Regions from separate parts of the Streptomyces sp. NPDC048277 genome, predicted to be linked through region 1. Evidence: riboswitches for the same ligand, from Rfam matches in the RefSeq annotation. Region 1 holds a riboswitch; the other holds the start of a gene.
What was found. A riboswitch is a leader RNA that binds a small molecule or an ion and turns the genes downstream of it on or off. The one in region 1 is predicted to bind thiamine pyrophosphate.
Positions count from the first base shown of each region.

Region 2: it holds a riboswitch for thiamine pyrophosphate, as region 1 does, so the genes downstream of both, AB0D85_RS27215 (thiamine ABC transporter substrate-binding protein) here and thiC (phosphomethylpyrimidine synthase ThiC) in region 1, are expected to answer to the same signal.

Region 1 covers NZ_JBEZLQ010000024.1:162,477-166,198, forward strand. Annotated here, with positions in the region: gene AB0D85_RS39140 (hypothetical protein) at 1-231, shown strand, start outside; gene thiC (phosphomethylpyrimidine synthase ThiC) at 293-2,113, opposite strand; TPP riboswitch at 2,106-2,283, opposite strand; gene AB0D85_RS39150 (YibE/F family protein) at 2,355-3,722, shown strand, end outside.
Region 2 covers NZ_JBEZLQ010000013.1:118,059-121,780, reverse strand. Annotated here, with positions in the region: gene AB0D85_RS27225 (cytochrome P450) at 1-369, opposite strand, end outside; gene rlmN (23S rRNA (adenine(2503)-C(2))-methyltransferase RlmN) at 697-1,803, shown strand; TPP riboswitch at 1,828-1,935, shown strand; gene AB0D85_RS27215 (thiamine ABC transporter substrate-binding protein) at 2,008-3,078, shown strand; gene AB0D85_RS27210 (iron ABC transporter permease) at 3,114-3,722, shown strand, end outside.

The DNA of each region.
Region 1 (3,722 bases):
CTGGAGCGCGGCCTCCTGCCCTTCCTGCGGGAAGCACTGGCCGCCGACCCCGGCACGGCCGGACTGCGCCGGACGACGCCGTCGAGCCCGGCGGGCCGGATGCCGCGCCTCGGCTACGGCCGTCCGGGCTTCAGCACGGACGACGGCGCCGCACCCGCCACCCGCCCGAGCTTCACGAGCCCGGACTACACCAGCCCGGACTACGGAGGCCCGGAACACCAGCCGGAATAGCCCGGCTTGCGCCCCCGGCCAGGGGGCGCAGGCCGGACACCCGCACTTTCCCGGACGGCGGTCAGTCCGCGATCGGCAGATAGACCCGGTTGCCCGCGGCCGCGAACTCCTTGGACTTCTGGAGCATCCCCTCCGCGACCGCCTCGGGCGACGCTCCGTCAGCCGCCGTACCGCCGAACCGCTCGGTGATGCTCTGGCTGATCTTCATCGAGCAGAACTTCGGTCCGCACATCGAGCAGAAGTGCGCCGTCTTGGCCGGCTCCGCCGGAAGCGTCTCGTCGTGGAACGCGCGGGCCGTGTCCGGGTCCAGGGCGAGGTTGAACTGGTCCTCCCACCGGAACTCGAAGCGGGCGTCGGACAGTGCGTCGTCCCACTCCTGTGCACCCGGGTGGCCCTTGGCGAGATCGGCCGCGTGGGCGGCGATCTTGTAGGTGATGACGCCGGTCTTGACGTCGTCCCGGTTGGGCAGGCCCAGGTGCTCCTTGGGCGTGACGTAGCAGAGCATCGCCGTGCCCCACCAGGCGATCATCGCGGCACCGATGCCGGAGGTGATGTGGTCGTACGCCGGCGCGACGTCCGTGGTCAGCGGGCCGAGCGTATAGAACGGAGCTTCATCGCAGATCTCCTGCTGAAGGTCGATGTTCTCCTTGATCTTGTGCATCGGGACATGGCCCGGGCCCTCGATCATGGTCTGAACGTTGAAACGCTTCGCGATCCGGTTGAGTTCCCCGAGCGTCCGCAGTTCCGCGAACTGGGCCTCGTCGTTGGCGTCCGCGATGGAGCCGGGGCGCAGGCCGTCGCCCAGGGAGTACGTGACGTCGTAGGCGGCGAGGATCTCGCAGAGTTCCTCGAAGTTCTCGTACAGGAACGATTCCTTGTGGTGCGCGAGGCACCAGGCCGCCATGATCGAACCGCCCCGCGAGACGATGCCGGTCTTGCGGTTGGCGGTGAGCGGGACGTACGGCAGGCGCACGCCCGCGTGGACGGTCATGTAGTCCACGCCCTGTTCGGCCTGTTCGACGACCGTGTCCTTGTAGATCTCCCAGGTCAGCTCCTCGGCCCTGCCGTCGACCTTCTCCAGCGCCTGGTAGAGCGGCACCGTGCCGATGGGGACGGGGGAGTTGCGCAGCACCCACTCTCGGGTGGTGTGGATGTTACGGCCGGTGGACAGGTCCATGACCGTGTCGGCGCCCCAGCGGGTCGCCCAGGTCATCTTCTCGACCTCCTCCTCGATGGAGGAGGTCACCGCCGAGTTGCCGATGTTGGCGTTGACCTTCACCAGGAACCGCTTGCCGATGATCATCGGCTCGATCTCCGGGTGGTTGACGTTGGCCGGCAGCACGGCCCGTCCCGCCGCGATCTCCTCGCGGACCACCTCGGGGGAGACGTTCTCGCGGACGGCCACGTACTCCATCTCCGGGGTGATCTCGCCCCGGCGGGCGTACGCGAGCTGTGTGACCGCCTCGCCGTCACGGCTGCGGCGCGGCTGGCGCGGGCGGCCCGGGAAGACCGCGTCCAGGTTGCGCAGACCGCCGCGCGGCGAGGTGTGCTTGATCCCGTCGTCCTCGGGGCGGACGGGCCGGCCCGCGTACTCGGCGGTGTCGCCACGGGCGATGATCCAGTTGTCCCGCAGCGGCGGCAGGCCCCGGCGGACGTCGGTCTCGACGAGCGGATCGGTGTACGGGCCGGAGGTGTCGTAGAGCGTGACCGACTGCCCGTTGGTGAGATGCACCTGACGGACCGGCACCCGCAGGTCGGGGCGCGAGCCCTCGACATACCCCTTGTGCCAGCCGATGGACTTCCCGACCTCCTGGGACGTTTCACCCGTGATGGGGGCTTCGTCCTGACTGAAGGCAGGCGTGCGTACGTCCTTGTTGGTCATGAGACCTACTCCCTACGCCGGCATTACCCGGTAACAGGTTCAGCGGTCGACGCAGCGGCTTCCGTCGGGCGGCGTTTCATGTGAAACATCACTCGTTCCACGTGAAACATCGCGAATACGGAGGTCAGCGCCCTCTCAGCCCGGTGCTCCGAGCTCCCGCGTGTGCAAAGGTGCCTCCACGCTAGCGTCAATTCGGGCGCGGTGAACAGAGGGCCCCTGCCGTTCTTGCGATGATCGGGCGGTGACCTCGACACAGCAGCACCCCTATCCACCCCCCGAGCCAGGGCGCGGCAACGGCGCCACGCGGGGCGGCGGACCCGGCCACGGGGGCCATGGTGCCGGTGACGGACACAACCACGGGCAGGGCCCGCAGCACGACCACGGGTCCGCCCAAGGCCACGACAGCGGCCATGTCCACAGCCGCGACAACGGCCATGCCCACGGCCATTCACCCGGCCAGGGCACCGGTCAGACCGGCTCTGCGTCCGGCGGCGGGCACGGTCACTCGCACAGCCACAGCCACGGTCCCGCCACGCCTGTCTCGAAGCACCTGCGCAAGGTCATCGCGGCGATCCTCATCCCTTTCACCGCCGCGGTCGTGGTCGGCATGGTGGTGCTGTGGCCGGGCGGCGCCCCGCCGCACGAACGCACCGGTGTCGGCTTCGACCGCCAGACGCAGCAGGCGACGGTCACCAAGGTCGTCTCGCTCAGCTGCAAGTCGGTCAACGCCTCCGGGAGCGGCTCGATCGGCGACACCTCCACCGCCCAGAGCGGTTCCTCGCAGCAGGAGGACGGCGGCACCTGCAAGAAGGCCACGGTCCGCGTCGACACCGGCAAGGACAAGGGCCGTACGTTCACCGAGATCGTGCAGCCCGACCAGTCACGGCAGTTGCACCAGGGCGAGAAGGTCGTGGCCGCCTACGAGCCCTCGGCGCCGAAGGACCTGCAGTACTCCGTCACCGACGTGAACCGGAAGTTCCCGATGGCGCTGCTGGCCGGGATCTTCGCACTCGCCGTCGTGGTGGTGGGCCGGCTGCGCGGTGTCATGGCGCTGGTCGCGCTGGCCGTGAGCTTCCTGGTGCTGACCCTGTTCATCCTGCCCGCGGTCCTGCAGGGCTCGAACCCGCTGCTGGTGGCGGTGGTCGGGTCGAGCGCCATCATGCTCATCGCCCTGTACATGTGCCACGGGCTGTCGGCCCGGACCTCGGTGGCGGTGCTCGGCACGCTGGTCTCGCTGTGCCTGATCGGCGTCCTCGGCTCGGAGTTCATCGACTGGGCCGCGCTCACCGGCAACACCGACGACAGCACCGGCCTGATCCACGGCCTGTACCCGTCGATCGACATGAGCGGTCTGCTGCTGGCCGGCGTCATCATCGGCTCGCTGGGCGTCCTGGACGACGTGACGGTGACCCAGACATCGGCCGTCTGGGAACTGCACGAGGCCAACCCGACCATGGGCTGGCGCGGGCTGTACCGGGCCGGCATCCGCATCGGCCGCGACCACATCGCCTCCGTCGTCAACACCCTCGTGCTGGCCTACGCCGGCGCCGCACTGCCGCTGCTGCTGCTCTTCTCGATCGCGCAGAGCAGCGTGTCGACCGTCGCCAAC
Region 2 (3,722 bases), on a different contig from region 1:
CTGGTCCGTGGGCCACTGGTCGGTGAACCGGGCGGTGCTGGGCGCGATCTCGCCGATCCGGGCCGCCACGGCCTGCGGGCGCAGTCCGCGCATGCGGGCGGCGTGGGCGTGCGCACGCTCCTCGGGGGTCGGTGCCCCGCTCGACCGCTTCAACGGCGGGAAGAGCGGCGAGGGTGCCTTGGGGAAGTCCTGCGCGCGACGCAGGACGTCTTCGCACGGCCCGGCCGCGGCGGCCACGTACACCCCCGGCTCCAGCAGCCAGACGTCTCCGCACTCGTCGGCACCGCGGCGCGCCGTCGCCAGCCGGTCGCGGCTCCAGGCCGCGAAACTGCCGTCGGGCAACCGCGGCGGCTCATTCGTTCGGCCCATGAGATCGTCCCTGGCTCTGACATGGGGAGCCGGTGGGCACCCAGCGGCACCTACCGGCAGTGTGCGGTCAGGACGATCAGTCGCCGACGTACGCGTCCCACTCGTGTTCCCCGTACGCACCGTAGTGGCGGGTGAAGGACAGCTTGGCGAGCAGCTTGGCGATCATGATGCACTCCTCTCACCTGTCTTCAGCGCCAAACGCCACAAATGCCATATTGCCACATATTCCGCATATGTGATACGGCTCGGGGCCGGATTCGATCAACGACAGCCGGAGCGCGCCACGGCCCCGGGTCACCCGATTGGATCTGCGACACTGGTAGGGCTATGCCTAAGCCCGGAGAACTCACCTTTGTCGCCCCGCGCGGAGCCAAGAAGCCGCCGCGGCACCTCGCCGACCTCACGCCCGCCGAGCGCAAGGACGCGGTGGCCGAGATCGGCGAGAAGCCGTTCCGCGCCAAGCAGCTCTCGCAGCACTACTTCGCGCGGTACGCGCACGAACCCGAGCAGTGGACGGACATCCCGGCCGGCTCCCGGGACAGGCTGCGCGACGCGCTGTTCCCGGAGCTGATGACCGTCGTACGGCATCTGTCGACGGACGAGGGCACCACCCGCAAGACGCTGTGGCGGCTGTTCGACGGCACGCTCGTCGAGTCGGTGCTGATGCGCTACCCGGACCGGGTGACCATGTGCATCAGCTCGCAGGCGGGCTGCGGGATGAACTGCCCGTTCTGTGCGACCGGACAGGCGGGGCTGGACCGGAATCTGTCCACCGCCGAGATCGTGCACCAGATCGTGGACGGGATGCGGGCGCTCAGGGACGGGGACGTCCCCGGCGGTCCCGCCCGGCTCTCCAACATCGTCTTCATGGGCATGGGCGAGCCGCTCGCCAACTACAAGCGGGTCGTCACCGCCATCCGGGCCCTGACCGACCCCGCGCCCGACGGACTCGGCCTCTCGCAGCGCGGGATCACCGTCTCGACCGTCGGACTCGTCCCGGCCATCCACCGGTTCGCCGACGAGGGCCTCAAGTGCCGGCTCGCGATCTCCCTGCACGCCCCCGACGACGAGCTCCGCGACACCCTCGTCCCGGTCAACACCCGGTGGAAGGTGCGCGAGGTCCTCGACGCCGGGTTCGAGTACGTCGAGAAGAGCGGGCGGCGGCTCAGCATCGAGTACGCGCTCATCCGCGACATCAACGACCAGGCGTGGCGCGGCGACCGGCTGGGCCGCCTGCTCCGGGGCAAGCCCGTGCACGTCAACCTCATCCCGCTGAACCCGACTCCGGGGTCGAAGTGGACCGCCTCGCGGCCCGAGGACGAGAAGGCGTTCATCGAGGCGATCGCGGCGCACGGGGTGCCCGTCACCGTCCGGGACACTCGTGGCCAGGAGATCGACGGCGCCTGTGGTCAGCTCGCGGCCACCGAGAGGTAATCTGAGGGCCGTACTCACATCTTCATATTCCGACAGGGGAGCGCCACAGCGCTGAGAGTGCGGCAATCGGGCCGCAGACCCTCTGAACCTCGCCCAGGTCATTCTGGGTAGGAAGTTCGGTCATCACTCAAGCTGTTGCGCCCTGCCCGCACACCGCGGGCAGGGCCGCGTCTCCTTCTGGCCAACCCCAGGAGGACAACACCAGTGCACACCAAGAGCTTCGTGGCCGCGGCCGTAGGGCTAGGCCTCGTCACGCTGTCCGCGTGCGGGTCGTCCGACGGCTCCCAGGCCGACTCGAAGACCATCACCCTGGTCAGCCATGACTCATGGGCCGTCTCCAAGAACGTGCTCCAGGACTTCGAGAAGCAGTCCGGCTACAAGGTGAACGTCCTCAAGGACGGCGACGCCGGACAGGCCGTCAACAAGGCGATCCTCACCAAGGACAACCCGCAGGGCGACGTCTTCTTCGGCGTCGACAACACCCTGCTGTCCAGGGCCCTCGACAACGGCCTCTTCCAGCCGTACGAGGCGAAGGGGCTCGCCCGGGTCGGCACGGAGTACCAGCTCGACGCCGCCGAGCACCGGGTCACGCCCATCGACTACGGCGACATCTGCGTCAACTACGACAAGGCGTACTTCACCGAGCACAAGCTGACCCCGCCGACGTCGTACGCGGATCTCGTCAAGCCGCAGTACAAGAACCTCCTCGTCACCGAGAACGCCGCCACCTCCTCGCCGGGGCTGGGATTCCTGCTCGGCTCCGCCGCCCGGTACGGGGACAGCGGCTGGCAGGACTACTGGAAGAAGCTCAAGGCCAACGGCGTCAAGGTCGTCGACGGCTGGGAGCAGGCCTACAACGAGGAGTTCTCCGGCTCGGCCGGCGGCAGGAAGGCCAAGGGGGACCGGCCGCTCGTCGTGTCGTACGCCTCCTCCCCGCCCGCCGAGGTGATCTACGGCGACCCGAAGCCCAGCACCGCGCCCACCGGTGTCGCGACCGGCACCTGCTTCCGGCAGATCGAGTTCGCCGGGCTGCTGAGCAACGCGAAGAACACCAAGGGCGGCAAGGAACTCATCGACTTCCTGGTCTCCAAGGAGTTCCAGGAGGACATGCCGCTGAACATGTTCGTGTACCCGGTGGTCAAGGGGGCGAGCGTGCCCGCCGAGTTCACGAAGTACGGTCCCGCCGCGAAGGACCCCGAGACCATGGCGCCCGAGAAGATCGCCGCCAACCGTGACCAGTGGGTCAAGACGTGGACGTCACTCGTACTGAAGTAGCCGGCAGGCGCGGGAGCGCGGCGCGGCTCGGTCTGATGGCCGTGCCCGTCGCGTTCTTCGGTGTCTTCTTCGCCTGGCCGGTCGCGGCGATCGTCACGCGCGGGCTGAAGGTCGACGGCGTGTGGCAGTTCGGGCGGATCGCCGATGTCGTCGGCCAGTCCGACATCCGGCACGTGCTGTGGTTCACCACCTGGCAGGCGCTCGCCTCCACCGCGCTCACCCTGCTGGTAGCGCTGCCCGCCGCCTATGCGTTCGCCCGCCTCGACTTCCCGGGCAAGCAGGTGCTGCGGGCCGTGGTGACGGTTCCCTTCGTCCTGCCGACGGTCGTGGTGGGGACCGCCTTCCTCGCGCTCGTCGGGCGGGGCGGACTGCTGGACGAATGGTGGGGCGTACGCCTCGACACCACCGTCTGGGCCATCCTGCTGGCGCATGTCTTCTTCAACTACGCGGTCGTCGTACGGACCGTGGGCGGCCTGTGGTCCCAGTTGGACCCGCGGCAGGAGGAGGCCGCCCGGATGCTGGGCGCCTCGCCGCTGGGCGCCTGGCGCAAGGTGACCCTGCCCGCCCTCGCGCCCGCGGTGGCCGCCGCCGCGCTGATGGTCTTCCTGTTCACCTTCACCTCCTTCGGTGTGGTGCAGATCCTC